4 regions of the Pectobacterium artocarpous genome follow, and region 3 is predicted to be linked to each of the others. Evidence: predicted binding sites of a transcription regulator. Region 3 holds the regulator's gene; each other region holds the start of a gene.
What was found. Region 3 encodes CRP, which controls carbon source genes, mostly activating them, when cyclic AMP is high. Its sites were predicted from a motif close to ATGTGANNNNNNTCACAT; they were not measured.
Positions count from the first base shown of each region.

Region 1: a site for CRP is predicted at 3,790-3,807, ahead of fadL (long-chain fatty acid transporter FadL). Genes of this name have one in related genera too.
Region 2: a site for CRP is predicted at 3,056-3,073, ahead of ACKQAD_RS02500 (GntP family permease). Genes of this name have one in related genera too.
Region 4: a site for CRP is predicted at 3,783-3,800, ahead of focA (formate transporter FocA). Genes of this name have one in related genera too.

Region 1 covers NZ_JBJXVK010000004.1:110,134-117,769, reverse strand. The annotation lists gene mlaA (phospholipid-binding lipoprotein MlaA) at 1-144, shown strand, start outside; gene mqo (malate dehydrogenase (quinone)) at 506-2,089, shown strand; gene fadL (long-chain fatty acid transporter FadL) at 2,240-3,541, opposite strand; gene ACKQAD_RS03685 (YfcZ/YiiS family protein) at 3,923-4,219, shown strand; gene fadI (acetyl-CoA C-acyltransferase FadI) at 4,475-5,788, shown strand; gene fadJ (fatty acid oxidation complex subunit alpha FadJ) at 5,785-7,636, shown strand, end outside.
Region 2 covers NZ_JBJXVK010000003.1:79,907-87,542, reverse strand. The annotation lists gene asd (aspartate-semialdehyde dehydrogenase) at 1-485, opposite strand, end outside; gene ACKQAD_RS02505 (YhgN family NAAT transporter) at 783-1,376, shown strand; gene ACKQAD_RS02500 (GntP family permease) at 1,634-3,010, opposite strand; gene ACKQAD_RS02495 (gluconokinase) at 3,169-3,681, shown strand; gene gntR (gluconate operon transcriptional repressor GntR) at 3,690-4,685, opposite strand; gene ACKQAD_RS02485 (pirin family protein) at 4,849-5,544, opposite strand; gene glpC (anaerobic glycerol-3-phosphate dehydrogenase subunit GlpC) at 5,910-7,121, opposite strand; gene glpB (glycerol-3-phosphate dehydrogenase subunit GlpB) at 7,118-7,636, opposite strand, start outside.
Region 3 covers NZ_JBJXVK010000003.1:208,224-215,859, forward strand. The annotation lists gene ACKQAD_RS03015 (helix-turn-helix transcriptional regulator) at 1-48, shown strand, start outside; gene ACKQAD_RS03020 (ash family protein) at 45-581, shown strand; partial or broken gene ACKQAD_RS03025 (primase-helicase zinc-binding domain-containing protein) at 574-1,458, shown strand; gene ACKQAD_RS03030 (helicase RepA family protein) at 1,522-2,610, shown strand; gene ACKQAD_RS03035 (aminodeoxychorismate synthase component II) at 3,100-3,675, shown strand; gene argD (bifunctional acetylornithine/succinyldiaminopimelate transaminase) at 3,795-5,021, shown strand; gene crp (cAMP-activated global transcriptional regulator CRP) at 5,177-5,809, opposite strand; gene ACKQAD_RS03050 (OsmC family protein) at 6,182-6,589, shown strand; gene ACKQAD_RS03055 (phosphoribulokinase) at 6,630-7,499, opposite strand; gene ACKQAD_RS03060 (YheU family protein) at 7,625-7,636, opposite strand, start outside.
Region 4 covers NZ_JBJXVK010000008.1:45,140-52,775, reverse strand. The annotation lists gene aroA (3-phosphoshikimate 1-carboxyvinyltransferase) at 1-183, opposite strand, end outside; gene serC (3-phosphoserine/phosphohydroxythreonine transaminase) at 265-1,350, opposite strand; gene ycaO (30S ribosomal protein S12 methylthiotransferase accessory factor YcaO) at 1,646-3,409, shown strand; gene focA (formate transporter FocA) at 3,860-4,720, shown strand; gene pflB (formate C-acetyltransferase) at 4,778-7,060, shown strand; gene pflA (pyruvate formate lyase 1-activating protein) at 7,327-7,636, shown strand, end outside.

The sequences.
Region 1 (7,636 bases), on a different contig from region 3:
TCTTCCGATCCTTACCTGATGATGCGTGAAGCCTACTTCCAGCGGCATGATTTCCTTGCCAGTGATGGGCAAATTACCCCGCAGAAGAACCCGAATGCGGCGGTGATTGAAGACTCGCTCGATGAGATCGATTCAGCGGAATAGTGTTGAACCGTATTGCCCCTCCCACAGGCACCTTCGGGTGCCTGTGACTTTTATAAAACACTGCTAAACTTATTGTTACCCTACTGATTCTGTGGTTTGTTTCTCAAAAGTTATTACTTTGTTGTCCGTTTATTTACTTACTAAAATTTATTTCCTTTCGTTAGATAACAATAATGCAACGTTGTTAACCGCTACTCACGTCCATCACGGCTGAAATGTGTCAGCACGCTGATCTTTTTGTTAGCAAGGTGATTAATAAAAAGGTCATAAAAATGATGCTTTTACTGATGATGGTACGGTCGTGTGTTAATGAATGCCTGGAATTCTCTTTACCTGCACTTATAAAAATAGAGATATAAGCATGAAAAAACTACTGGCTATGTTCTTCTGCATGAGCGTGGTGGTTAGCGCCCCACTGGCGATGGCTGAAGATGTTAAAACGACAGAGAAGACAACGGATGTGGTACTGATCGGCGGGGGCATTATGAGCTCTACGTTAGGCGTGTATTTACAGGAACTGCAGCCGGATTGGTCTATCGATATGGTTGAGCGTATGGATAACGTGGCGGAAGAAAGCTCCAACGGCTGGAATAACGCCGGTACGGGTCACTCGGCCTTCATGGAACTCAACTACACGCCGGATAATCCCGATGGCCCAATCAATATCAGCAAAGCGCTGGAAATTACCGAAGCCTTTGAAGTCTCACGCCAGTTCTGGTCCTATCAGGTGAAAAACGGTGTGCTGAATAATCCGCACTCTTTCATCAATAGCGTGCCGCACATCGCTTTTGTCTGGGGCGATGAGAACACGGCTTTCCTGAAGCACCGCTATGATGCAATGCAGCACAGTACGCTGTACCGTGGCATGGAATTCTCTGACGATCCCAACACGATCAAAGAATGGGCGCCGCTGGTGATGGAAGGTCGTGATCCGGCTCAGAAGATTGCGGCGACTCGCATGCCTATTGGTACTGACGTGAACTATGGTGAAATCACACGTCAACTGGTTGGCTCGATGAAAACCAAGTCTAACTTCGCGCTGCACCTGAATTCAGAAGTGCGTGATATTAAACGTAATGCGGACAACACCTGGAGTGTGACTTACGCCGATCTGAAGCACGGTGAGAAAGAGAGCGTGATTAAGGCGAAGTTCGTCTTCATCGGTGCGGGTGGGGCAGCGCTGCCGCTACTGCAGAAATCCGGTATTCCTGAGGCCGATCTGTACGGTGGCTTCCCAGTGGGTGGCGAATTCCTGGTGACAGAAAACCCGGAGATTGTGAAGCGCCACATGGCAAAAGTGTACGGTAAGGCTTCTGTAGGCGCGCCGCCGATGTCCGTTCCTCATCTGGATACGCGTATTTTTGATGGTAAGCCGGTACTGTTGTTCGGGCCATTTGCTACCTTCTCCAGCAAATTCCTGAAAAACGGTTCGCTGTGGGATCTGGTCGGTTCCGTGACCTTCTCCAACATTATGCCAATGACGCACGTGGGTCTGGATAACTTCGATCTGGTGAAGTACCTGATCGGTCAGGTCATGATGGATGACGACGATCGTTTTGCCTCGTTGCAGGAATACTTTCCTAACGCGAAGAAAGAAGACTGGAGACTGGCGATTGCCGGCCAGCGCGTTCAGGTTATCAAGAAAGATGATCAGAAAGGCGGCGTGTTGAAGCTGGGTACGGAAATCGTCACTTCTCAGGATGGTTCGATTGCCGCACTGCTGGGCGCCTCGCCAGGTGCTTCTACCGCCGCGCCGATTATGCTGAGCTTGCTGGAAAAAGTGTTTAAAGATAAAGTGGCGACGCCAGAATGGCAGGGCAAACTGAAAGAGATCATTCCATCTTATGGCCAGAAGCTGGATGGTAATATTGAAATGACCAATAAAATCCGCAGCTACACCAGCAGCACGCTGGGTCTGGACTATATTGAGGTTAAACCTGAGTAATCGGTATTAGCCGAAAAGAGTAATAAGGCCGCGAAGCGGCCTTTTTTGTGCCTTTATCGCGTTAAATACAGGCAATAAAAAAACAGGTAAGTTGCCTTACCTGCTTTATCACGTTCTATGCGGTAGAGAAATAAGAACGTCTGTTCTTATTTAGAACGCATAGTTGAAGTTCACGCCGTACAGCCAGGCTTTCCCTTTGGAGGTAAAGTTATAGCGTGGTGAACCAGCGACATCAGAGATAGGTTCGCTGATATCAACTTGTTTGCCGTGCATGTAGGACACGCCGACATCAACAGACGCGTCTTTATTAAATGCATAGGTTGTCCCCGCACTTAACCAGAAGCGATCCTGATCCGGGATGGAGATAGAACGCTTGTCGGCCGGTACTGGGCTGTCATCAAACGCGACACCGCCACGGAACGTCCAATTATCGTCATGATAGTAAGTGGTGCCGAGTGCGATACGGTAGGCATCACGGAAACTTTCGTCTTTATGGAACAATGTGTTACCACCGTTTCCTGTCGCTTTCAACTCCTGGAAGTGGCTCCAACTGGTGTAGGTCAGGCTGTAGTGTACCGCCCATTTCGGTGCGACACGGTGGTAAGCCGAGGCTTCCCACATTTCTGGCAGGTTGAGTGTTAGCTTGCCAGGAATTTTTGCTCCGCCAGTGCCGCCAGCAGCGGTTGGGAGATTGTTGCTGTAATCGCCATCGAAATCGATATCGACTTTGGAACGATAAGTCAGGCCGAAGCGATTGTTTTCATCTACTTCATACAAAATACCGGCGTTCCAGCCGTAGCCCCACTCTTTACCTTCCAGACGAGCCAGTTCTGAAGACGGGCCAGAGACAACACCTTGCACTCCACCGGCAGCGACAGGAATATTAGCCAGTTCGCCAGCCCGGCGCACAATCTTGGCATCGGCATAAACTGCGTTAACACCCAGACCAAAGCTGAAATGCTGGTTCAGGCGGTAGGCCGCGCTGAGGTTCAGATTCGACGTCACCAAATCGGTTTGTCCGCCGATAGAGCCTGCGGCGTAGTTATCATTGAACTCCGTCGCCAGACCGTAGTTGGTGGTCGAAGATGCGCCAATTGCCCACTGCTCATTGAGCGGCATAATAAAGTGCAGATTGGGCACCCAGGCGTGCGGCGCGATATTTTTGGCGCTGGTATCTTGTCCCGTCAGGGAGTTTTTGCCCTGAACATCGATATCCGGGTTGATATAAGTGACGCCACCGGAGAACGACGGGCGATCAAACATAGTCATGGTCGCCGGGTTGCGGCTGCCGGAGGCTGCATTGTCGGCTACAGCACCTTCACCAGAAAACGCGCGTCCCAGACCGGATGAGGAATATTCATTTAGCTGGAAACCAGCCGCGGACACGTTTGCTGAAAACAGGGCCACCGCAACAGCAATTGTGGATTGTTTGAACAGGTTTTTCTGGCTCATGACCAAAACCTCTTTATATGCTTGTTATTTAACGTTGTTACACGGGGTAACAAGGGACGCGCATTGTAGGGGGCGCACCCAGCCTGACAAATCAGACCAGTTGCCAAAGTATAAGTTGGGAACACAATAATGTTGCATTAATGTATTGGTAATATTTCCAAAATGATGCGGAATTTAGATCTGCTTAACGTTTTGGTTAATTTGTGTGAAGGGATATTACTCGATTTTTACTGCCGGATAACACCTTAATGTGATTGATATCACTAAAATTACTGGCTGGCATGAAGTGCTGGCACTGCTTTGGGATGAGGGAGTAAAATATAAGGAAGATAAAAATATTTGAACTTGATCATATCTCCCGCGTTTTAAGAGGAAAAAAACATGACGAACGTAATCAACAAATGCAGTGCTGAAGAAACCGCAGCCTGCTGCTGTGTCGATGTCGGCACCATTATGGATAACACCGATTGCACGGCGTCTTACAGCAAAGTTTTCGGCGATCGTTCTGATGCGGAAGCGGCGCTGGCTGCCCTGACGGAAAAAGCGCGGTCGGTAGAGTCTGAACCTTGCGACATCGTTAGCACGCTGGAAGATGTGGATGGCGGCATTAAGCTGGACATCGATTTTACGTTCAGCTGCCAGGCTGAAACGTTGATTTTCCAGCTCGGTCTGCGTTAATTTTTGTCCTGGCAGGAGCCCTCTTGTGGCTTCTGCCTGTCATGGCTTCCCCCTCACGTATAACCCCACCTCTATTCTTTCTGTTTTTACTCTTTCTCGATCTTTGTTGGCTGCTACTCGCATGCTCTTCACACTTTTGTGTTGCGTACCTTTGCGTAATGTAACCATATGGTTAACAATGAAATCAGGTCTGACCTGTTGTACGCGTACTTTATTTTTGGTTAACGGGAGTATTTTCGGTTAACAGGAGCGTTTATGAGTGAGGTATTACCTCTGATAACCCGCCGTGGCGATCGCATTGCGTTCGTGAGCGGACTACGCACCCCCTTTGCCCGGCAGGCAACGGCCTATCACGGCGTACCCGCCCTCGAATTAGGGAAGCTCGTCACCAGTGAATTACTGGTTCGCACCGGTATCGATCCTGAGTTGATCGAGTTATTGGTGTTCGGGCAGGTGGTCCAAATGCCCGAAGCGCCGAATATCGCCAGAGAGATCGTGCTCGGTACGGGAATGAGCGTACATACCGATGCCTACAGTGTGTCGCGCGCCTGCGCCACCAGTTTTCAAGCGGTTGCCAACGTGGCAGAAAGTATTATGGCGGGTACAGTGGAAGTCGGTATTGCCGGTGGCGCGGATTCCTCTTCCGTGCTGCCCATTGGTGTCAGCAAAGCGCTGGCCAGAAGGCTGGTGGATATGAACAAAGCCAGGACGCTGGGGCAGAAGTTGAAACAGTTAAGCGGTCTGCGCCCGAAAGACCTGCTGCCAGTTGCGCCCGCCGTGGCGGAGTATTCCACCGGGTTACGCATGGGCGATACTGCGGAACAGATGGCAAAAACCTACGGCATCACGCGTGAAGATCAGGATGAACTGGCGCACCGTTCGCACAAATTGGCGGCTCAGGCCTGGGAATCTGGCGTGCTGCGCGATGAAGTGATGACGGCTTACGTCCCTCCTTATGAGAAGGCGCTAAGTGAAGATAACAATGTGCGCCATGATTCCGCACTGGATCAGTATTCCCGTTTACGCCCGACGTTCGATCGTCGGCATGGTTCGGTTACGGCGGCTAACAGTACTCCGCTGACGGATGGCGCGGCGGTCGTTTTAATGATGAGTGAGTCCAAAGCTAAAAGTCTGGGGCTCACGCCGTTAGGCTACCTGCGCAGCTATGCATTCAGCGCCATCGGCGTGCAGCGTGACATGTTGCTGGGGCCGGCTTATGCCTCTCCGCTTGCGTTGGCAAGGGCTGGCGTGGCGCTGGCCGATTTGACGCTCATTGATATGCATGAGGCTTTTGCCGCCCAGACGCTGGCCAACCTCAAACTCTTTGCCAGCGATGAGTTCGCCTGGAATCAACTGGGTAGAAGTGCCGCGCTGGGTGAAGTAGACCGCGCCAAATTCAACGTGCTAGGGGGCTCTATTGCCTATGGTCATCCCTTTGCCGCTACCGGAGCGAGGATGATTACCCAAACACTGAATGAATTGCGCCGTCGCGGCGGCGGGCTGGGATTAACCACGGCCTGCGCGGCGGGTGGGCTGGGCGCGGCAATGGTACTGGAGGTGACGCCATGAACGATCAACAGCCTTTCCCTACCGTAACGGAAAGCCCCTCTGCCTTTTCCCTCACTATTCGGCCAGACAACATTGGCGTGATCGGCATTGATGTGCCCGGTGAGAAGGTGAACACGCTAAAAAGCGAATTTGCGCAGCAGATTCTCTCTGTCTTCGAGCAGGCGCGACAGCATGCGACGCTCAGGGGGCTGATTCTGATTTCCACCAAACCTGACTCGTTTATCGCTGGTGCGGATATCACCATGTTGAATCAATGCAGCAGTGCTGAACAGGCAGAAAATTTGGCGAAGCAAGGGCAGGAAACGTTCGATCAGATTGCTGCGCTGCCGTTCCCCGTGGTGGCTGCGATTCACGGTGCCTGTCTGGGCGGTGGGCTGGAGCTGGCATTAGCCTGCGACTATCGCGTTTGCTCGCTGGATGAAAAGACGGTGCTGGGGCTACCAGAAGTGCAGCTTGGGCTCCTTCCTGGTTCGGGCGGAACGCAGCGCTTGCCACGGCTGATTGGCCTGGATAGCGCGCTGGATCTCATTCTGACCGGTCGCCATCTCCGCGCGAGTCAGGCGTTACGGCAGGGGGTAGTTGATGAAGTCGTCCCGCACGATATCCTGCTGGAGACTGCGGTAGAGATGCTTAAAAAAGGAAAACGCAAAGCCAAGCCGCTGGGCTGGCGTTCGCGCCTGCTGAGCAGCCCAGGAATTCGCCATGTGCTTTTCAAGATGGTGAAGCGCAAAACCCGTGCGAAAACACACGGCAACTATCCGGCTACCGAAAAGATTATTCAGGTGGTGCGCCGGGGTATCGAAAAAGGCCGTGAAGAAGGATACCGTCAGGAAGCGAAAGCATTTGGCAAGCTGGTGATGACGCCGGAATCTGCCGCGCTGCGCCACCTGTTCTTTGCTTCCAACGCCTTAAAGAAAACCGCTGGTGCGGCTTCTGATGCCAAGCCGATTCACCACGTCGGCATTCTTGGCGGCGGGTTGATGGGAGGAGGGATCGCCAGCGTGACGGCGACGCGTGGCCAGTTGCCAGTGCGCATTAAAGATATTAATGAGCAGGGCATCAACCATGCGCTGAAGTACAACTGGCAACTGCTGACCAAGCGCGTCCAGCGTAAACGGATGAAGCCGACGGAGCGTCAGCGGTTGATGACGTTGATTTCCGGCAGTACGGACTATCGCGGGTTTGAACATGCGGATATCGTCATTGAGGCTGTCTTTGAAGATCTGGCGCTGAAGCGGCAAATGGTGGCGGAGATTGAAGATCATACCGCGCCGCATACGATATTCGCGTCAAACACCTCATCGCTGCCAATCCACCAGATTGCGGAGGGCGCGCGTCGTCCGCAGCAGGTTATTGGCCTGCACTATTTTAGTCCGGTGGACAAAATGCCGCTGGTTGAGGTGATTCCTCACGCTCACACTAACGCAGAGACGGTTGCAACGACGGTTGCTTTGGCGAGAAAGCAGGGGAAAACCGCGATCGTCGTGGGCGATAGCGCCGGTTTTTATGTGAATCGTATATTGGCACCTTATATCAACGAAGCGGCTTACTGCCTGCTGGAAGGGGAGCCGATTGAAGCGATTGACTATGCGTTGGTGCGTTTTGGTTTCCCCGTAGGCCCGCTTGCGCTGCTTGATGAAGTGGGCATCGATGTTGCGACCAAGATTGTGCCCGTGTTAAGCGAAGAACTGGGTAAACGTTTCATCTCCCCACCCGCGTTTGATGCGATTCTGAAAGACGGACGTAAAGGGCGAAAGAATGGGAAAGGATTCTATCGATACAATAAAACGCGTCGTTTCTGGCACGCGGGGAGAGAAGTGGATAGCTCGATTTACCCGCTGCTGGATG
Region 2 (7,636 bases), 130 kb from region 3:
TGATACGTCGCAGCAGAAACCCACTCAACCAGATTGTTGGCAAACAGACCGCCCAATGACATCAGCATCAGGCTGACGGTACAGTTACCGCCAGCAAAGGTTTTGATGCCTTTATCCAGACCCTGCTGAATCACCCCGTGGTTAACCGGATCCAGAATAATAATCGCGTCATCTTTCATGCGCAGCGAGGATGCGGCATCGATCCAATAGCCCTGCCAGCCACTTTCACGCAGCGTTGGGTAGACTTCATTGGTATAATCGCCGCCCTGACAGGTAATGATGATGTCCAGCGCGCGCAGGGCTTCGATATTATAAGCATCCTGCAACACGCCTTGATGACCGCCTAGCGTCGGAGCAGGTTCGCCGTGCTGAGAAGTCGAGAAGAATACCGGGTGAATCACATCAAAGTCGCGTTCTTCCACCATGCGCTGCATGAGAACCGAGCCGACCATACCGCGCCAGCCAATAAAACCAACATTTTTCATGGTAACTGTCCTGCTTTGGGGGTAACAAAAAGAATTGTGGCTAACGTCGATAGCGCCTGGTTATTGCTGACTCAGCGATCTGCGGCAGAGGTTGCGCGTGTCGTGTCGTAAACCCGTAAATAATTGTGTCATTCAGCCTTACAAAATGTACATCAAGTCGCAAGTGAATTTATTCGATAGTACGGCATTTTTCAGCAGTCATTCTAATATCATCGACCTGGCACAGGGTAATCACGTTGACCCGCCCGTGAAGATGGCACAGGTCAGGAAACAAGGTTTCGGGAGTAAAAAACCAACATGACAGAAATGATCTCCGCAACGGTGCTGCTGTTGCTCATTATGGATCCACTCGGCAATCTGCCGATTTTTATGTCCGTGCTCAAGCATCTTGACCCCAAACGCCGACGCGTGGTGCTGATCCGTGAAATGCTGATCGCACTCGGGCTGATGCTGATCTTCCTATTTGCGGGCGAACGCATTCTGGCGTTCCTGAATCTGCGTACCGAAACCGTCTCCATTTCCGGCGGCATCGTGTTGTTCCTTATCGCGATTCGTATGATTTTCCCCTCACAGGAAGGCAACAGCAGCGGTCTGCCAGCCGGAGAAGAACCGTTTCTGGTGCCCATGGCGATTCCGCTGGTCGCGGGGCCGTCGATCCTCGCGGCGCTAATGCTGCTTTCCCACCAGTATCCCGATCAGTTGCCGCACCTGACGCTGGCACTGTTTATCGCCTGGACGATCTCGTTCATCATCCTGCTGATGTCAGATGTGTTCTTACGTTTGTTGGGTGAGAAAGGGGTCAGCGCGCTGGAAAAATTGATGGGGTTGATTCTGGTGATGCTATCAACGCAGATGTTCCTCGACGGCGTACGCGCTTATATGAAGTTATAACTGCGTCATTGCCCTCTGTAGTCACATTTTTTATGCCGACTAAGAGGCGGTTTCGTGCGCGACAATACCGTAATTTCCATGCTACTGCGTAGCACGCGCCCGACGCAGGGCGCTCAGTCGCCGCCGCCCTGCGAACCCAGGCTTCCGGCTAAATCATGCCGCTACGCGGTGCCATCGGCGTTCATGATCACCGCTGCATAATTTTTACGCCGGATTAATGTCAAAACCTTCCCTTGTAAGAGGGGGGGTTAAACACATTAGAGGAAAATACTGCCCACCAGCGCAATCAGGAACGCGATAGTGCCAAGCAACGTTTCCATCACCGTCCAGGTTTTCAGGGTCGTTTTCTCATCCATTTCGAGGAAACGGCCAACTAGCCAGAAACCTGAATCGTTCACATGCGACAGCACCGTTGCGCCGCCAGCAATCGCCACCACAATAAAGCAAAGATCGAACTGGCTAAGGCCGGGGGTCGCTGCCACCGCAGGTGCCATCAGCGCCGCCGTCGTCGTCAGCGCCACCGTCGCGGAACCCTGAGCCACGCGCAGTGCAGCAGACACCACAAACGCCGCCACAATCACCGGCATTCCAGTATCCGCCAGCGCACCAGACAGCGCGTCACCAATACCGCTAGAACGTAAAACGCCACCGAACATCCCGCCCGCACCGGTTACCAGAATAATCGAACATACCGGCCCCAGTGCACCTTCACAGATCTTCTCAAGGTGTCTACGGCTATGCTGGCCGCTAAACATAATCATGGCGAACAAGACCGTGATCAGCAGCGCAATCGGCGTTTTCCCCAGCATACGCAGGAACTGCACCAAACCGCTATCGCCGCTGATAACGCCCATTACCGTCAGCGTATTCAGCCCGGTATCGAGGAAAATCAGGATCAGCGGCAGCAACAGCACCCACATCACCACGCTGAACGGAGGCGGCGTATGCTGTTCATCTGCCTTTACTTCGGTCAGGAACGTTGACGGCAGCGGCAAATGGAATTTTTTACCTGCCCACAGGCCGAACAGATAACCGCCAAAATACCAGGTAGGGTAAGCAATCACGGCACCCACCAGCACCAGCAGGCCAATGTTGGCACCCAGCAGCTCACTGGCAGCAACCGGACCGGGATGCGGTGGCAGCAAGGCATGCATAACGGCAAACGCGCCCGCGGCAGGGAAGGCATAAGTCAGCGTTGAGCCGCCAAAACGTTTCGCCACGCTGAAAATAATCGGCAGCATCACGATCAGCCCGGCGTCGAAGAAGATTGGGAAGCCGAATAGCAGAGAAGCAAGACCCAGAGCGAAAGGCGCACGTTTCTCACCAAATTTATTGATAAGCGTATCCGCTAGCACATTTGCGCCACCAGTCACTTCCAGTAGGCGACCAATCATTGCCCCCAGACCAACCAGCAAAGCAACGGATGCCAACGTGCTGCCGAAACCGCTGAGCAGCGTGGGAACGAGTTTCTCAAAAGGGGTTTTCGTCGCCAGTGCAGTGATCAGGCTCACCAACGTCAACGCCAAAAATGCGTGGACGCGGAAGCGCATAATCAGTACCAGTAACAGCGCGACCGAACCGGCGGCGATGGTCAATAACACACTGGCGCTATAGGCGGAGGTGATTTCTGTCATCGTTAATAATCTCTTTAGGGCACTCGATCTGGGTTGACTGATTGTTTGTGAGGTGTATCACATCATCATTTGATACCGGTAACATGATACGGGTAACATGTTAAAGTATGGAACCATTAAGTATCATTTAATTTACAGTTTGAGATAGAGATCAAATTATGTCAGGTCGAAGCATTATTCTGATGGGCGTATCAGGCAGTGGAAAATCCTCAGTTGGCGCTGAACTTGGCCGCGCCATTCAGGCAAAATTTATTGACGGCGACGATCTGCATCCGCGCGCGAATATCCAAAAAATGGCCAGCGGCACGCCGTTGAACGATGACGATCGCGCACCGTGGCTGGAGCGGCTTAGCGATGTCGCCTATAGCCTGGCACACAAAAACGAGACCGGCATCATCGTCTGTTCCGCGCTGAAAAAGCGTTACCGCGACCGCCTGCGCGAAGGGAACGAAAAGATGGTATTTCTCTATTTGAAAGGCAGCTTTGAGCTGGTGCTGGAACGTCACAAAGCCAGAGCAGGCCACTTCATGCCAACAGACCTGCTGAAAAGCCAATTCGATGCACTGGAGGAACCGGGCAGCGATGAGCCGGACGTCCTCAAGATCGATATTGACGGCACACGAGAAGAAGTCGTGCAACGCTGCGTTGACGCACTGCGCGCGGCAGGCTAACGCCGCAGTTAAAGGCTTCCACCGTCCAATATGGTAAAGCCGACATCGATCATATCCTGCGAAACTGGCTCACCCCGCAGACGAGCCAGCAAACGCTCGGTGCCGATGCGCCCCATATGCTCACGCGGCGTCAATACGCTAGCCAACTTCGGCACCATCGCCTGACCAATGTCGTGTCCGTGGAAACCCGCTACGCCGATATCTTCCGGCACGCGTAACCCCTGTCGTTGGCATTCAAACATCGCGCCGACGGCTAAATCGTCATTGGTACAAAACACGCTATCGACCTGCGGGTATTCCGCCTGCGTCTGCCGCAGCAACTCGCCACCGAGCGAATAGGAGGACGCCCTCTCGCTCATCACGCAATAGCTTTTGAGCCCACTTTCTCGCATCGCCTGTTCGTAGCCCTGACAGCGCATAATCGTACGTTCATCCTGCCGTGCCCCGAGATAGACGATATGGCGATGCCCCAACGTAATCATACGCAGCGTCATCTGGTAGGCGGCTTGAACGTTATCAAACCCGACGGCCATATCCAGACAGGGAGAGACAGAATCCATCAGTTCCACCACCGGAATACCGGCGACGTTCAGCATCTGGCGCGTTCGTGGCGTGTGGGTACGCTCAGCCAGAATCAGCCCGTCAATGTGATACGACAGCAGCGAAGTCAGACGCTGTTCTTCTCTGTCAGGATGATAGCCATAGTGCGCCAGCATGGTTTGGTAGCCATGCGCTTCCGCCGTGCGTTCAATACCGCGCAAGACCTCGGCGAAAACCTGATTGGTTAATGATGGCAGCAGCACGCCAATCGCCCGGCTGGTGGAACTGGCGAGCATATTCGGTGCGAGATTGGGAATATAGCCCAGCTCATCCAACGCAATCGCGATCTTTTCCTGCAACGCAGTTGACACCTGCGCAGGATTACGCAAATAGCGGCTTACCGTCATTTTGGTAATACCAACGCGGTCAGCAACATCCTGGAGAACGGGTCTTTTTTTCTTCATCGTCGACTAAAATGCCTGAAAAACAGTAATCTAAGTCTAACAAAAAAAGCATCAATAAAGTAAAGGCTGAGGGCAAAATCTGAAGGATAGCATGCGGCTTTTAAGAAAATAAAAAGCCCGCGTCCTTTCCTACGCGGGCTTCTCTGTAATGGCGTAGTGATTGTTATACTGGCGGCAAATCAAACAGCAGGATTTCGCTGTCCTCGCTGGCGTGTACGGAGATCATCGCTTCGTCCCAGATCGCGAACGCATCGCTGGTTTCCGCTTTCTGGCCGTTAATTTCTACCGTACCGCGCACGACCTGCACCCAGACGCGGCGTTCAGCCTGAATCTGATATACCGATTGCTCCTGCGCTTTCAGCGCCCAGCGCCATAGCCTCATGTCCTGAAAAACCTTCAGCGAGCCTTCACGCGCGTCCGGGGATAGCACCAGTTGACGCCCTTGCAGCCCATCAAATCGCTTCTGCTCGTAGCGCGGTGTCAGCCCGATTTTTTCCGGGATGATCCAGATTTGGTACAGGTGTAGCTGTTCGTCTTTGCTGGCATTGTATTCCGAGTGGCGAATGCCCGTGCCCGCACTCATAATCTGGAACTCGCCCGCTGGCACCTGCTCTTTATTTCCCATGCTGTCCTGATGCTCAACCGCACCGGACAATACATAGGTCAGAATTTCCATATCTTTGTGCGGGTGAGTGCCAAAGCCCTGACCGCCTTCGATAACGTCTTCATTGATAACGCGCAGAGCCGAAAATCCCATGAAATCAGGATCGTAATAATCGGCAAATGAGAACGTGTGCCAACTGTCGAGCCAGCCGTGATTCGCATGTCCGCGATCTTGCGCTTGACGTAAATAGATCATGTTCTTTCCTCCCACGTTTCTGATAAGGAAAGTGTAACGGGAAGGGGTAAATAAGATAGCGCAAAAAACTCACCGCGCTGTTCGAAAAATCAGAACGGGATACGGGACAAGAAAGATAGGCAAAAAAAAAGCCAGCACCCGAGCTGGCTAAATAATACTGGAAGCAATGTGAGCAATGTCGTGCCTTCACAGAGAAGCCGAATCGTCATGAAAACCATCGGTAGTTAACACAGGTACATGACATCGTTCCCCGGAACGCACAGCAATAATAATCATTATCATTCGCACTTGTAAAGTTATTTTTGCGATAGATTCTTATTCTCAACAAGAGTGGGGAAATAACCCGTTTTGCTCCCTGCCACCGTTTATTTTGGCTGCGCTAATGACCTCGCCAGCAGCGTGATCGGGTGTTCACACCGTTTGCTGGTCGACATCTCAATTTGCCACTTACAGGTTTCGCAGTCCGTCACCACGATATCGACGCCGCTTTCTTCAATCTGCTGGAACAGCGGTGCACCAATGCCTTGCGACGTGGCGTAATTCTCTTTCTTGAAGCCATAGGTGCCCGCAATACCGCAGCACTGGGAGTCCAGCATCACCAGTTCAAGGCTGGGAATACGTTGCAGCAGCGCCAGGGTATACGCTGTCCACCCCATCCTCTCCAGATGGCAGGGTGTGTGGTACGCCACCCGCAGCGGTAAGTGACGCAGCGGCAACGTTCGACCTTCCTCTTCCAGTAGGCGATAGAGCTGCCGCGTCACCAGTTCAACGCCATCACGCACGTGGCTGTTGTCCACCCCCAGCAGATGAGGGTACTCGTCTCGCAGCGTGAACGTACAGCTGGATGACGTCGCCACCACCGGCAGGGATTTCTGATTAATCGCCTCATCCAGCGACGTGATATTCGCGCGCGCCTGCTTTCTAGCCTTGTCGTGAAAACCATTGGCGATCAGAGGTACGCCGCAGCACTTCTCTTTATTCAGCAACTGAACGCCAATACCCATCGCGTTAAAAACCTGCACCAGATCTTTACCCAGTTGTGGATGGTTGTAGTTCACATAGCAGCCGTGGAAATAAGCCACCTGCTCATCATAGGCCTGCTGCTTCGCGGCCTGCTGACGATACCAACGCCGGAAGGTGCCGAACGAATATTTCGGCAACTGGCGACGGTGGTCGATTTTCAACGCGTTATCCAGCAATTGGCGTACCGGTTTCAGGCTGGTAGCGGTATTGACCAACGGCGCAAACGGCGTGGCAATCGACCCCATGAGGTCGGTATGGCTCAGAATTGCATCACGCAATGTCGGCTTGTGGCTGCTGTGCGTCGCTTTCGCGCGCTGAATGATGTCGCCAATTTTGACATCCGACGGGCACGCGACTTCACAGCGTTTGCAGTTGGTGCAATATTTCAACGCGTCATCGTATAGCGCCGGATCCTTGCGCCGCAGACGTTCACCGTCCGGTCCCGCCTGTTTCGGACCGGGATAAAGCGGATTCACGCGTGAAACCGGGCAATACGTGGTACAGACCGTACATTTGATGCAATCTTCAAAACTGTTATCGCTAATCAGGCTCATGGGTTGCCCTCCTTCAAAATCTGTTCGGCAACATGAAGTGCACTGAGCAAAGAAACGCCCGCCCCACATCCCTGCGCAATCGGATCGAAGCCTTCAAGCACTGCGCCAATAGCGTACAGATTATTGACCGTTTTTCCCCCGATACGCGGATGGAGATGCTCATCGACGATCGCACCAAACTGCATATAGGGCTGCGGCGCAAACACATCCTGCTGGCTCCAGCCCTCACGCTGGTTAGCGAACCGCACATCCAGCCCAAAGACCGGTTCGGTTACCCGATCAAACTGCGTTACCAACCCGTTGCTAAAGAAACTGCCGCTCGCCAATACCGCGTGCTTCGCCCGCAGCGGAATATCACGGTGATGGTGGCTATGAACGGCGATCTCCTGCGGCAACAGCGATGCCCGCACCGCACGATCGCCCGGCATCACCATGCCACCCAGTTGGCGAAAGCGCTGCGACAGAGCTTGATGCAAACGCAACCCGAGCACTGACGGCGGTAATGTTGGCAGTAG
Region 3 (7,636 bases):
GACTGGATCGCGGCACGTATTAGCCAGCGCGGGGAGGCTAAACCATGATGCATTGTTATTTTTTTCTGGCGGGCAATTTACGATATACTGCTGATGCTGCGGCAAAATCCGCAGCCGGAATTGGCGTTCCGAACAAATGTCTGGTGCCTGAATATGCGTGTTATGCGCATTGCTGTTCAGGCACGCATCGAGCCGTACCTGCAATGGTGGCTCGTGCGGGGGCTCCGCAAGGAGCGCCGGTAGCCAGACTGTCCGGTAACGCCAACCCCGTACGGGCTACCACCCTTGAGGTTGGCGTCTCTGGTGGTAGCTGTCTAAGAAGCTACAGTCTGGAGGCTGCCTTATGGCTACGATCCTTCCCTTTCTCTACCCGCAATCTTTCTTTTTTTCTGCGGGGGTACATCATGTATGACCCCACTCCCCTGACGTTAGAAGAACTCGTCGATCACTGTCGGGCGCTGGCCTACGCCATCATTGAACTGGACAACGCGCTCGCGAAAGAGCTGCTGATCTTTATCCTGTGGGAGCGTCTGAACCAGTTGAATGACGCGCTGCAAGCGGAGGTAACTGACGATGAGTAAATTCGTTTCAGATATTACCGCACAGTCGCGCCACCGCTGGCCTGCCATTCTGTCCACGCTGGCTATTCCAGTGCCTTCCGGTGGTAAACACGGCGCTTGTCCTGCCTGCGGCGGCAAAGATCGCTTCCGCTTTGACGACAAGGAAGGACGTGGGACATGGTTTTGCAATCAATGTGGTCATGGTGATGGCCTTGATCTGGTCGCACGGGTGAAAAACTGTGACCTGTCAGATGCCGCAAAACAGGTGGCCGCGCTGACACTCCCTGCCTCAACTCCGCCAGCCAGGGAAAAAGCCGCTGAGCGCCCGGTGTTGGCCGATAAAATCAAGCAGATGCTGACCCATTCAAGGAACGGTGAGAGCGCCTACCTGAAAGCAAAAGGGTTCTCTATCATCCATGCCCGTCTGACCGCACAGCAAAAAATGCGCATCGGCGGCGTGCTGTTTGATGAGGGAAGCTTGCTGCTGAAGCTGCATCGCGTTTCCGGTGAACTGATCGGCGCACAGTTGATCAACGACAACGGAGAAAAACGCCTGCTGCCCGGTTCACAATTGAAAGGCGCTTTCATCGCCGTGCATTACCCGAAAGAGCCGGACACCATCGTGATCACTGAAGGGTACGCCACCGGCCTGACCATCAGCCAGATCACCACGGCAGCGGTGGTCGCGGCGGTGTCGGCCAATAACCTGATAAACGTCGCCCAAGCGCTGCGTGGATGGTATCCCGATGCCACTATTATTCTGGCGGGCGACCATGACCTGCATGCAGACGGCTCAACCAATATCGGTAAGGAACAGGCTGAAAAAGCCGCGCTCGCGGTGGACGGCTGGGTGTCGTTACCGCCCACCACAACGCTCTGTGACTGGGATGATTACCGTCAGCAATATGGGCTTGAAGCCACCAAATCCGCGTTCAACAAACAACGCTATCAGCCCGACACGATGTATACGCCTCTAGTCCGTACTGATTCCGCTACACCAGCCTTCAACACCGCCTTACCCCTGCGCAAAGGCTCTGACGGCTTTGATACGCGGCAGGACTACCTGATTAAAGGCTATCTGCCGAGTTCATCCGTCGCCAGCGCTTACGGTGCCAGCGGTTCGTATAAGTCGTTTCTGGCGGTATCGTGGGGATGCCATATTGCCACCGGCAAACCGTGGGCAGGCAAGCCGGTGACACAGGGCGCAGTGATTTATGTTGTTGGTGAAGGTGGGATTGGCGTTCCCCGCCGTATCCGGGCATGGGAGCAGACGCTTAACGGCGGTAGCCCGATTGATGCGCTGTATCGTGTCGATTGCCCAATTTTTCCGGCCAGTCCGGAGAGCGTACAGCAGGTGATACGTGCCGCCCGCGATGTGAAAGTCGCCTCCGGTATGCCGGTTCGTCTGATTATTCTGGATACGCTTGCCCGCTGTTTTGGCGGTTCGGATGAGAACGCGGCTAAAGATATGGGCGCATTCATTCAGGGATGCGACGCGATTAAAGCAGCGACACAGGCCACGGTGCTGATTATCCATCATTCCGGTAAAGATCAGGACAAAGGAGCACGCGGCTCCAGCGCCTTCCGTGCCGCGCTGGACGTGGAATTTAACGTCAGGCGTGAAGGTGAAGGCGGCGCGTTGATCCTCAGTTGCACCAAGATGAAGGATGCGGAAGAGCCGCCGCGTCGCGCCTATGATCTGAATGCCGTCGATCTGTACGTGGACGATGATGGCGACCAGATCACCTCACTGGTGCTGAACGATGAAGGCCGTGAAGTCAGAGAGGATGAGGCTGCCAGCGATCCCGACTTAGCCGGTATCCCACGGCTGACGGAAAATCATTTTGCACTGTGGCAGGCTATTCGCTCACGCACAGCTAACGGTGAAGGATGCACCCGCTCATTAGTACGAGACGATATGCGGGCAATGGGCTTTGATGTAAACAAGAAGTTTAGCCGCTGGCTGGACAAGCTGGAAAAGGATGGCCTGATCGCCTTTGAGGGGGAACGGATCACGCCGTTATCACAACGGAATAAGGTGGGGGATTAAACGGGGGAAAGTGGGGGCGAACGGATAAGAAGTCTTTCTATCCGGCATTTTCCCCCACTTCCCACGCATATATAGGCGCGAAGTGGGGGAATGATTTAACTCACTAATAAATAATAATTTTTAATCTAGCCATGAAAATCAGGTGGGGGAAGCCGTGATCCCTGAGTAAGTGGGGGGAAGGTGGGGGATGGCTTTCTGTTCCCGATCGAGTGAGTCATGGAAAAATCACCCACATAAGAAAGATGAGCGCCAGCCCCTCCCAAAAAAGGGGCTGGCGCGGTGTAATGTGTCCTGCCGTAGGGGCATCGATATCCTTAGCGTTTTGTGAACGTCAATTTCTTGTCATCCCTTTCATGCCGGAGACAGGTACAATGGCTTTAACCGCTTTATCCCATAAGCATGTATCGAAAAAAATTGCGGGTATTTGTGCGGGTATGGAAAGAAAGATTAAATGATATGTTTATTATTTATCAATAAGTTAAGTAAAATATGCTGCTAATCATCGATAACTACGACTCCTTTACCTACAACCTTTACCAATACTTTTGTGAGCTTGGCGCACAGGTCTTGGTGAAGCGTAATGATGAACTCACACTGCGTGAGATTGAACAGCTTGCGCCTGAGCGATTGGTCATTTCACCGGGCCCTTGTACGCCGGATGAGGCGGGCATTTCATTGGCTGCTATCCGTCACTTTGCCGATAAATTACCGATTCTGGGCGTGTGCCTTGGCCATCAGGCGATGGGGCAGGCGTTCGGCGCGCATGTGGTGCGTGCAAGACAGGTTATGCACGGGAAAACTTCTGCGATTGCGCACAATGATACGGGGATTTTCACGGGACTGGCTCAGCCTTTGACGGTTACCCGTTATCATTCACTCATCATTGATGCTTCCTCGCTACCCGATTGCTTTGAGGTCACGGCCTGGAGCGAACATGAAGGTAAGCATGACGAGATTATGGGAATCCGCCATCGCTCGCTTCCGCTGGAAGGTGTGCAGTTTCATCCAGAAAGCATTCTCAGCCAGCAAGGGCATCAACTTTTGGATAATTTCCTTAAAATTTAGCGAGATAGAAAGTTATTCTCTACAGTAGCCGATTTAATATTGCCTGTAATTGATTTTTTATGCATATTTATTGACTATATTTTCATTTCGACATAATGGACAGCAGAGTGAGGCAGCAAATGGCAGCAGAGCAGAAAGCAGTGACACGGGATACTCACGATAAAGTGATTTTGCCGGTTTATGCACCCGCGAAGTTTGTACCAGTGAAAGGTAAAGGGAGCCGCGTCTGGGATCAAGATGGCCGTGAGTATATCGATTTCTCCGGCGGCATTGCGGTTACGGCACTGGGTCACTGTCATCCTGCGCTGGTGAACGCATTGCAGCAACAGGGTGAAAAGCTGTGGCACACCAGCAATATTTTCACCAACGAACCTGCGCTACGCCTCGCCAGCAAATTGATTGATGCCACTTTTGCCGACCGCGTGTTCTTTGTTAATTCTGGTGCTGAGGCTAACGAAGCCGCTTTCAAACTGGCGCGCCACTATGCGGTTAAACGCCATAGTCCTTATAAAACCAAGATCATCGCTTTCTATAATGCGTTCCATGGCCGCACGCTGTTTACCGTTTCAGTTGGCGGACAGCCTAAATATGCCGATGGTTTCGGGCCTAAGCCTGCGGATATTGTCCATGTTCCTTTCAACGATCTGGCTGCGGTCAAAGCGGTGATGGACGATCACACCAGTGCCGTCGTGCTGGAGCCGATTCAGGGTGAGGGCGGTATTACGCCTGCGACACCTGAATTTTTACAAGGTGTTCGCGATCTGTGCGATCAGCATAAGGCGCTGCTGGTGTTTGATGAAGTGCAGAGCGGAATGGGGCGCACTGGCAAACTATTCAGCTACATGCACTACGGCATTACGCCGGATATTCTCACCACCGCTAAAGCGCTGGGTGGCGGCTTCCCGATTAGTGCGATGCTGACGACGGAAGAAATTGCCTCTGTGATGACGGTCGGGGTACATGGAACCACCTATGGCGGTAACCCGCTGGCCTGTGCGGTGGCGGAAGCTGCGCTGGATATCATCAATACGCCAGAAGTGCTGTCAGGCGTGGCGGATCGGCACGCTCGCTTTGTCAGTGAGCTGGAAAAAATCAACCAACAGTACGGTGTATTTGAACAGGTGCGCGGTATGGGGCTGCTGTTGGGGGCAGAACTGAAATCGCAGTGGCATGGCCGTGCGGGCGAGTTTCTGGCTGCTGCAACGGCTCAGGGCCTGATGGTGTTGATGGCGGGTCCGAACGTCATCCGCTTTGTGCCGTCTTTGATCATTGATGAAGACGACATTGTGCAGGGGATGGAGAAGTTCGCCAAAGCCGTCGCACAGGTTGTTAACGCAGCAAACTGAGTGATGTTCTTAAAAGAGCAGCGATAAAAAACGTAGGGAACGTTTTTCCACGCCGCTTGCGACGGTCTGTAAGGGGGAGCAGGGATGGCACACCATAAAAAAGCGTGAGGCCGAGGCTTCACGCTTTTTTGTTGGTAGGGTAGAGCAACAGGGATTTAGCGAGTGCCGTAAACGACAATTGTCTTACCGTGCGCAGAGATCAGGTTCTGGTCTTCTAACATTTTCAGAATGCGGCCCACGGTTTCACGCGAGCAGCCAACGATTTGCCCAATTTCCTGACGGGTAATTTTTATTTGCATACCATCTGGATGCGTCATGGCATCAGGTTGTTTAGCCAGGTTGAGTAGGGTTTGGGCAATACGGCCAGTTACATCAAGGAAGGCGAGGTTGCCGACTTTCTCTGAGGTAACCTGGAGTCTGCTTGCCATTTGTGCAGACAGACGCATGAGGATATCTGGGTTAACCTGGATTAGCTGGCGGAATTTTTTATAGGAAATTTCAGCCACTTCACAGGCGGTTTTTGCCCGCACCCAAGCGCTGCGTTCCTGACCTTCTTCAAACAGGCCGAGCTCACCAATAAAATCGCCCTGATTGAGGTAGGAAAGAATCATTTCCTTGCCTTCTTCATCTTTGATTAGCACTGCGACAGAGCCTTTCACGATGTAGTAAAGCGTTTCTGCTTTTTCACCTTGGTGAATAAGCGTGCTCTTCGATGGATACTTGTGGATATGACAATGGGAAAGGAACCATTCGAGAGTTGGGTCTGTTTGCGGTTTGCCGAGAACCATTCGCTATCATCCTCTGTTGTAATTCACTGCGCAAATTACAGGGGTCAGAGTTCCCTGTACGGCGTGTTTAACTGCTAAAAAAACAAAATTCAGTCTAGGCAGAATGACGTCAGGGAATATACTGGAACCACTGACCCTTGATTTTCCGGTGCTGCCTTGCCGCACCGTAAACGTGGCTGGGTATATCTGGCTACGTCATCATCTTCTTCGTTTCTGGGTTTGTCCAGAAAAGGTCTATTCTATTTTCGTTTTAACACAGCTTTAAGGATGTGTCTTGTGTTGTCTCGCTTCAGCATGACAAAGCTCTGATTAACGCTGATTTTTGTACAGTAACGGTATAAATTTTCAAAAAATTTTTAGTGGAGAGGCACCATGCAGGCACGGGTAAAATGGGTTGAAGGCTTAACGTTTTTGGGCGAATCCGCGTCAGGACATCAGGTGTTGATGGACGGCAATTCCGGCGATAAAGCGCCCAGCCCGATGGAAATGGTGTTGATGTCTGTGGGGGGATGCAGCGCGATTGATGTGGTTTCGATTCTGCAAAAAGGCCGCAACGATGTAGCGGATTGTGAGGTGAAACTGACGTCAGCGCGCCGGTCTGAAGCGCCGCGTTTATTTACCCATATCAATCTGCATTTTATCGTGACGGGAAAAGGGCTGACCGACAAAATCGTTGAACGCGCTGTAGCCCTGTCGGCGGAAAAATACTGCTCTGTGGCACTGATGCTGGGCAAGGCCGTTGAGGTGACGCATAGTCACGAAATTCGGGTGCTGGCTTAATCTCTTTCTCTGGGCACGACATTGCCGCGCCCAGTTTCGCTTATTCGATGGTTTTCCCTTCCATTAACCGCTGCACCAGCGGTGCCATGATGAGTTCCATCGCTAGCCCCATTTTCCCGCCGGGAACGACCAACGTATTGATGTGGGAGATAAATGATCCCTGCAACATGGCGAGCAGATAGGGGTAATCAATATTATCCAGGCCCTGAAAATGAATAACGACAAAGCTCTCGTCCAGCGACGGAATCGACTTGGCGGCGAACGGATTGGAGGTGTCCACGGTGGGCACGCGCTGGAAGTTGATGTGTGTGCGAGAGAACTGCGGCGTAATATAGGTGATGTAGTCTTCCATGGATCGCACGACGGAATCCATTACCGCTTCACGCGAGTGACCGCGCTCATTGACGTCGCGTATCAGCTTTTGGATCCATTCCAGATTGACGATCGGCACCACGCCGACGAGCAAATCGACATGCTGTGCTACGTCGTTTTGTTCGGTAACCACGCCACCGTGTAGCCCTTCATAAAACAGGATATCGGTGGGTTCCGGCATCCGCTCCCACGGCGTGAAGGTTCCGGGAACTTGATTGTACGGAATGGCTTCATCGTAGGTATGAAGATATTTACGCGTTTGGCCACGACCGTGCAGACCATATTCGATAAACGACTGTTCCAGCAGGCTGAAGTCATTCGCTTCCGGGCCGAAATAGCTGATATGGCGGCCTAAATCACGTGCTTTGCGAATGGCCATATCCATTTCCGGGCGGGTATAGCGGTGAAAACTGTCCCCTTCCAACTGGGCGGCGCGCAGATTAAGTTGCTGGAAAATCTTACGGAAAGCCAGACTGGTTGTCGTTGTTCCTGCCCCGCTAGAGCCGGTAACCGCAATAATCGGATGCTGATGTGACATAAGGCGCGTAACTCCGTGATCGCGATACACGCATCGGCTGAGAGCCTGCGCGCATCCTCAAAAATGACGTAAGTTTTTATCATTGTTAGCATGTTTGGCGCATTCTTTCACGCCTTTCGGCATACTCAATAAGGGGC
Region 4 (7,636 bases), on a different contig from region 3:
TAGCGCGGTTAACGCGGTAAGCATATGGCGAACATCGTCACTGTCTAACAGGTTAGTCAGTCGCGTCTTTCCTTCAGACAAGGCGGCCAGCAACAGCGCACGGTTAGAGACGCTTTTTGATCCTGGAAGGTTAAGGGTACCGTTAATGAGCTTGATGGGTTGTAGGGTCAGGGATTCCTGCATGTGAAGCCTATTCTTTCAACGTGGACACAAAACCCCGGCAAGACCGGGGTTTATCAAAATGGATAGCGAGGTTGGTATTAATCAACCGTGGCGACGTGCAAAGTCAGCCATAAATTCAGTCAGTGTTTTCACACCTTCCAACGGCATAGCGTTGTAGATAGACGCACGCATGCCGCCCACTGCGCGATGGCCTTTCAGCGCATGCAAACCCGCAGCAACGGATTCTTCCAGGAAGACTTTATCCAACGCGGGATCCGCCAGCAAGAACGGTACGTTCATACGAGAACGGTTCGCTACCGCAACGTCATTACGATAGAAATCATTACCGTCGATCGTGCTATACAGCAGGTTGGCTTTCTCCTGATTGCGTTTTTCCATTTCAGCCAGACCGCCGTGCTCTTTCAGCCATTTGAAGACCATGCCGGACAGATACCAGGCAAAGGTCGGCGGCGTGTTGAACATGGAGTCATTGTCCGCCAGAACCTGATAGTTCAGAATCGATGGCAGCTCACGGCGTGCTTTACCCAGCAAATCGTCACGCACGATAACCAGCGTCAAACCCGCAGGTCCGATATTTTTCTGCGCACCAGCGTAGATCACGCCATAACGGCTGACATCAATACGACGAGATAAGATGCTGGAAGAATAGTCAGCGACCACAATTTTGTCGCCAAAATCCGGATCTTCTTCAATCGCAATACCGTCAATGGTTTCATTCGGGCAGTAATGTACAAATACCGCGTCATCAGACAATTGCCATTCACGCATCGGTTTAATGGCACGCAGGCCGTCTATACGCGTTTTCACGTCAATCACGTTAGGCGTGCAATACTTTTCTGCTTCATTGATTGCGCTTTGCGCCCAATATCCACCGTCAATATAGTCCGCGCTTGAATGCTCACCCAGAAGGTTTAGCGGCACTGCCGCAAATTGCGCGCGAGCACCACCGTGGCAGAAAAGCACTTTGTAGTTGGAGGGGATTTTCAGCAAATCACGCAGATCTTGTTCTGATTCAGCAGCAACCTGCATAAACTCTTTACTACGGTGGCTGATTTCCATGACCGAGGTACCCAGGCCATTCCAATTACACAATTCTTGTTCAGCACGACGCAGTACTTCAACCGGCAGCATTGCTGGACCAGCGCTAAAATTAAAAATTTGAGTCATTTCCCCTCACCACACTTAAAAAATAGCGGCAGTTTTATCACCGTTGTACAAATACCGCTGTTACAAGATAGTAGTTATAACGGAACTGCCGCCATAACCACACTACTTTTGCCCTTCTATCGGTTTTATCACTCGTCAATCGCGGCTGCAACGCTTATCGCACTTTCGTTATACAAAGCGAGAGGTTACGCCGTCTGTTCTTTTCCACGGCTGCCGATCTGTTATGAATAAATAGTGTCAGGACAGAAAAATCCGTATCATGCCGCTTCCGTTAATCTCGATAAGAGTGAACTCCATGACTCAAACGTTTATCCCAGGCAAAGACGCCGCACTGGAAGACTCCATCGCCCGTTTTCAACATCAGCTCCAGGACCTGGGGTTTAACATCGAAGAAGCGTCATGGCTGAACCCGGTGCCAAACGTCTGGTCTGTCCATATTCGAGACCGCGATTGCCCGCTCTGCTTTACTAACGGCAAAGGCGCCAGTAAGAAGGCGGCACTGGCTTCTGCGTTAGGCGAGTATTTCGAACGTCTGTCCACCAACTATTTCTTCGCTGATTTCTATCTCGGTAAAACCATCGCCAACGGTGATTTCGTTCATTACCCGAATGAAAAATGGTTCCCGATCCCGGCAGATGACACGCTGCCGGAAGGTATTCTGGATGCCCGCCTGCACAAATTTTACGATCCCGAACAGGAACTGAGCGCCAGCGATCTCATCGATCTGCAATCTGGCAATGCTGACAGAGGTATTTGCGCGCTGCCGTTTACTCGCCAGTCCGATCAGCAAACCGTTTATATTCCGATGAATATCATCGGTAACTTGTATGTTTCTAACGGGATGTCCGCTGGGAACACCGCCAACGAAGCCCGCGTTCAGGGACTGTCTGAAGTGTTCGAACGCAGCATCAAAAACCGCATCATTGCCGAGTCCATCAGCCTGCCGGAAATCCCGCAAGCGGTGCTAAACCGCTACCCTGGCGTGGTCGAAGCAATTGCGACGCTGGAAAAAGAAGGCTTCCCGATTTTCTCTTACGATGCCTCACTGGGCGGAAAATACCCGGTTATCTGCGTAGTCTTGTTTAACCCTGCTAACGGCACCTGCTTTGCCTCCTTCGGCGCACACCCTGATTTCGGTGTAGCACTGGAGCGTACCGTCACCGAACTGCTGCAAGGTCGCGGTCTGAAAGATCTGGATGTCTTCACCCCACCAACGTTTGATGATGAAGAAGTGGCCGAGCACGCCAACCTGGAAACCCATTTTATCGATTCCAGCGGTCTGATCTCCTGGGATATGTTCAAGAAAGACGCGGATTATGAATTTGCCGACTGGAGCTTTAAAGGGTCGACGGAAGAAGAATTCGCTACGCTAATGGCGATCTTCAAACAGGAAGATAAAGAAGTTTACATTGCCGACTATGAGCATCTGTCTGTTTATGCCTGCCGCATCATCGTGCCGGGAATGTCAGACATCTACCCTGCTGACGATCTGTTATTGGCCAATAACAGCATGGGTGCTCACCTGCGTGACACGCTACTGACGCTGCCTGACAGCAAATGGGAGAAAGAAGACTATCTGGCTCTGTTACAACAGTTGGATGACGAAGGGTTGGATGACTTCACCCGCGTACGCGAACTGCTCGGCATTGCTACCGGTAAAGATAATGGCTGGTTTACTCTGCGCGTTGGCGAATTGAAAGCGATGTTGGCACTGGCCGGCGGCGATCTGGATCAAGCGCTAAGCTGGACAGAGTGGACGCAGGACTTCAACGACTCCGTCTTTACGGCGCAGCGCAGCAATTATTACCGTTGCCTTCAGACCCTGCTGTTACTGGCGCAGGAGCCTGAGCGCGACCCAGCAGAATATTACGACGCCTTTACCAAAATGTACGGCAGTGAAACGGTTGATGCCGCCAGTGCCGCCGTGGCTGGCGAAGCTTGCTTCTACGGCTTGTTTGCCGTGGATGATACCTTTACCACGTTACCTGCTCACCAGTCACTGCTGGCGGCCTATGAAAAACTGCAGCAGGCCAAACGTCGTTACTGGCAAGCAAAATAATGTCTGACGGAGGCAGTCCGCGCGGCTTATCTTGATGAATACGCGCTATGGCAAATAGCAATCTGCCTCTGGTTATCCCGAATAGCCCTTTATCTTAAAGGGCTATTTTATTATCTACAGAGCAATATTTATTATTCGTAATGCATAATCAGAATATTGTTATTGAATGGTGAATTTTTAATTAAATTACGTAGACAAGGTGGTACTGAAATTCTACAAAACATGATTTTTATTAACGCAAAATTGCTAGGTTTAACGCATCTCATTCAACTCTTTTTGCAAAATTTAAAATATTTTTTTATTATAAATTTCAATAAATTAAGTGTTAAATCATCGCTTTTAACCCCCTGCATCACTCTGTTAATTTCTTGCAATATGATCCACATCAAATTTTACCGTATACTGCTTTGTTAGTATCTCAATGCTAATAATTTTTAAGAGAGAGTTAGTGTGAAAGCTGACAACCCCTTTACTCTATTACTCCCGGCCGCAATGGCAAAAGTTGCTGAAGACGCAGGAGTTTATAAAGCTACCAAACAACCTTGTACGACGTTTTATTTGGCGATAACCGCGGGTGTATTTATTTCGATCGCCTTCGTCTTTTATATTACCGCCACCACAGGAACCTCAACGATTCCTTTCGGTATCGCGAAACTGATCGGTGGTATCTGTTTCTCCCTTGGTCTCATGTTGGTTGTCGTCTGCGGTGCGGACTTATTCACCTCAACCGTTCTCATCGTGATTGCCAAGGCCAGTGGACGTATTACCTGGAAGCAACTAGCCTATAATTGGGCAAATGTCTATGTCGGCAACCTGATTGGTGCCCTCTTCTTCGTTGGGCTTATCTGGTTCTCGGGAGAGCACATGGTCGCAAACGGTGCGTGGGGTCTCAACGTCCTGCAAACGGCTGAACACAAACTTGAACACACATTTGTTGAAGCGCTGTGTCTGGGGATTCTGGCTAATCTAATGGTTTGTCTCGCCGTGTGGATGAGCTACTCAGGCCGTACACTTACCGACAAAATGTTTGCCATGATCCTGCCTGTCGCCATGTTTGTTGCCAGTGGCTTTGAGCACAGTATCGCTAACATGTTCATGATTCCTATGGGCATCGTTATCAAAAATTTTGCGGCCCCAGAATTCTGGAACACTATCGGAATGGTGCCCTCTCAATTTGAACATTTAACCGTTAGCCACTTCATTACCGATAACCTGATTCCCGTCACGCTGGGGAACATCATCGGCGGTGGTGTTCTGGTCGGTTTAACATATTGGGTAATTTATTTGCGCGGTGGAGACAAGCACCACTGAGGTGCAATCGGCCGCAACGTCGGGTTTTAAGAAATCCATATCAAAGGTAGGTGTAAAATGACCGAGCTGAATGAAAAATTGGCCGATGCATGGCAAGGCTTTAGCAAAGGTGAATGGCAGGATAACGTCAACGTTCGTGACTTTATCCAGAAAAACTACACACCGTATGAAGGTGATGAGTCTTTCCTGGCTGGCGCAACCAAAGCGACTTCTGCGCTGTGGGACAGCGTCATGGAAGGCATCAAACAGGAAAACCGCACTCACGCTCCTGTTGATTTTGATACCAATGTTGCTGCAACTATCACGTCTCACGACGCGGGATACATCAACAAAGCTCTGGAAAAAATCGTTGGTCTTCAGACTGACGCACCATTGAAACGTGCTCTGATTCCTTTCGGCGGCATTAAAATGGTTGAAGGTTCATGCAAAGTTTACGGTCGTGAACTGGATCCTCAACTGAAAAAAATCTTCACTGAATACCGCAAAACGCACAATCAGGGCGTGTTCGATGTTTACACCCCAGATATCCTGCGTTGCCGTAAATCTGGCGTTCTGACAGGCCTGCCAGATGCCTATGGTCGTGGCCGTATCATCGGTGACTACCGTCGCGTTGCGCTGTACGGTATCGACTTCCTGATGAAAGATAAGTTTGCTCAGTTCACTTCTCTGCAAACCAAACTGGAAAACGGCGAAGATCTGGAAGCAACAATCCGTCTACGTGAAGAAATTGCCGATCAACACCACGCGCTGAGCCAAATTAAAGAAATGGCTGCTAAATATGGCTGCGATATTTCTGGCCCGGCAACAACCGCTCAGGAAGCGGTTCAGTGGACTTACTTCGGCTACCTGGCTGCGGTGAAATCACAGAATGGTGCGGCCATGTCCTTTGGACGTGTTTCAACCTTCCTGGATATCTACATTGAGCGCGATCTAAAAGCAGGCAAAATCACCGAAGAAGAAGCCCAGGAAATGATTGACCATCTGGTCATGAAACTGCGTATGGTGCGTTTCCTGCGTACCCCTGAGTACGATGAACTGTTCTCTGGTGACCCGATCTGGGCGACCGAGTCTCTGGCTGGTATGGGTCTGGATGGTCGTACGCTGGTAAGTAAAACCAGCTTCCGTTTCCTGAACACCCTGTACACCATGGGGCCGTCTCCAGAGCCAAACATGACCATCCTGTGGTCTGAAAAACTGCCACAGAATTTCAAAAACTATGCGGCTAAAGTCTCCATCGATACCTCTTCTCTGCAATACGAGAATGACGATCTGATGCGTCCTGACTTCAACAACGATGACTACGCGATTGCTTGTTGCGTCAGCCCAATGATCGTTGGTAAGCAAATGCAGTTCTTCGGCGCCCGTGCAAACCTGGCAAAAACCATGTTATACGCTATCAACGGCGGCGTGGATGAAAAACTGAAAATGCAGGTTGGCCCGAAATCAGAACCGATCAAAGGCGACGTACTGAACTTCGACGAAGTGATGGATCGTATGGATCACTTCATGGACTGGTTGGCTAAGCAGTATGTCACCGCGTTGAACATCATTCACTACATGCATGACAAATACAGCTACGAAGCATCGCTGATGGCACTGCATGACCGTGACGTGTTCCGTACTATGGCGTGTGGTATCGCGGGTCTGTCTGTTGCTGCTGACTCCCTGTCTGCCATCAAATATGCCAAAGTGAAACCGGTTCGTGATGAAGACGGCCTGGCTATCGACTTTGATATCGAAGGCGAATATCCGCAATTCGGTAACAACGACGCTCGTGTAGATGAACTGGCTTGTGATCTGGTAGAACGTTTCATGAAGAAAATTCAGAAACTGAATACCTATCGTGGCGCAACCCCGACTCAGTCTGTTCTGACCATCACCTCTAACGTGGTATATGGTAAGAAAACGGGTAACACACCAGACGGTCGCCGCGCAGGTGCTCCATTTGGACCAGGTGCAAACCCAATGCACGGTCGTGACCAGAAAGGTGCTGTTGCCTCTCTGACTTCTGTTGCCAAACTGCCGTTTGCTTACGCGAAAGATGGTATTTCTTATACCTTCTCCATCGTCCCTAACGCGTTAGGTAAAGATGACAATGTGCGTAAAGCTAACCTTGCCGGCCTGATGGATGGTTATTTCCATCACGAAGCTAGCATCGAAGGCGGCCAGCACTTGAACGTCAACGTCATGAACCGTGAAATGCTGCTTGATGCGATGGAAAACCCGGAGAAATATCCACAGTTGACTATCCGTGTATCTGGCTACGCAGTGCGTTTCAACTCACTGACGAAAGAACAACAACAAGACGTCATCACCCGTACGTTCACTCAGTCAATGTAATTTCCATGACTGTCTGAAAAGGCGTAAAATAAAGGCTCCACGTCAGTGGGGCCTTTTTCTCACCCTCGCTTGTCGTCCAGACTGTTAGCCTGTTTTGCCAGCCCGCTATATTGCCCTCACCCTGTGGATGGCTAGCAAAACAGATTCGACGCAGCATCTGTCACACGGTGTTCTTCTGTCAGCCGCCCTGTCAGTGATACCTGCTTTCTCATGACTGCGCTCATAAAGACCGCTATTGTTCGGTCAACTTTGGAGAAAACCTCGCAATGTCAGTAATCGGTCGCATCCACTCCTTTGAATCCTGTGGCACCGTCGATGGCCCAGGTATCCGTTTCATCATCTTTTTCCAGGGCTGTCTGATGCGCTGCCTGTATTGCCATAACCGAGATACCTGGGACACACACGGCGGCAAGGAAGTGACGGTGGAAGAACTTATGAAAGAAGTTGTGACCTACCGCCACTTTATGAATGCGTCCGGCGGCGGCGTAACCGCATCCGGCGGCGAGGCCATTCTTCAAGCCGAGTTTGTACGCGACTGGTTCCGCGCCTGCAAGGCGGAGGGCATTAGCACCTGTC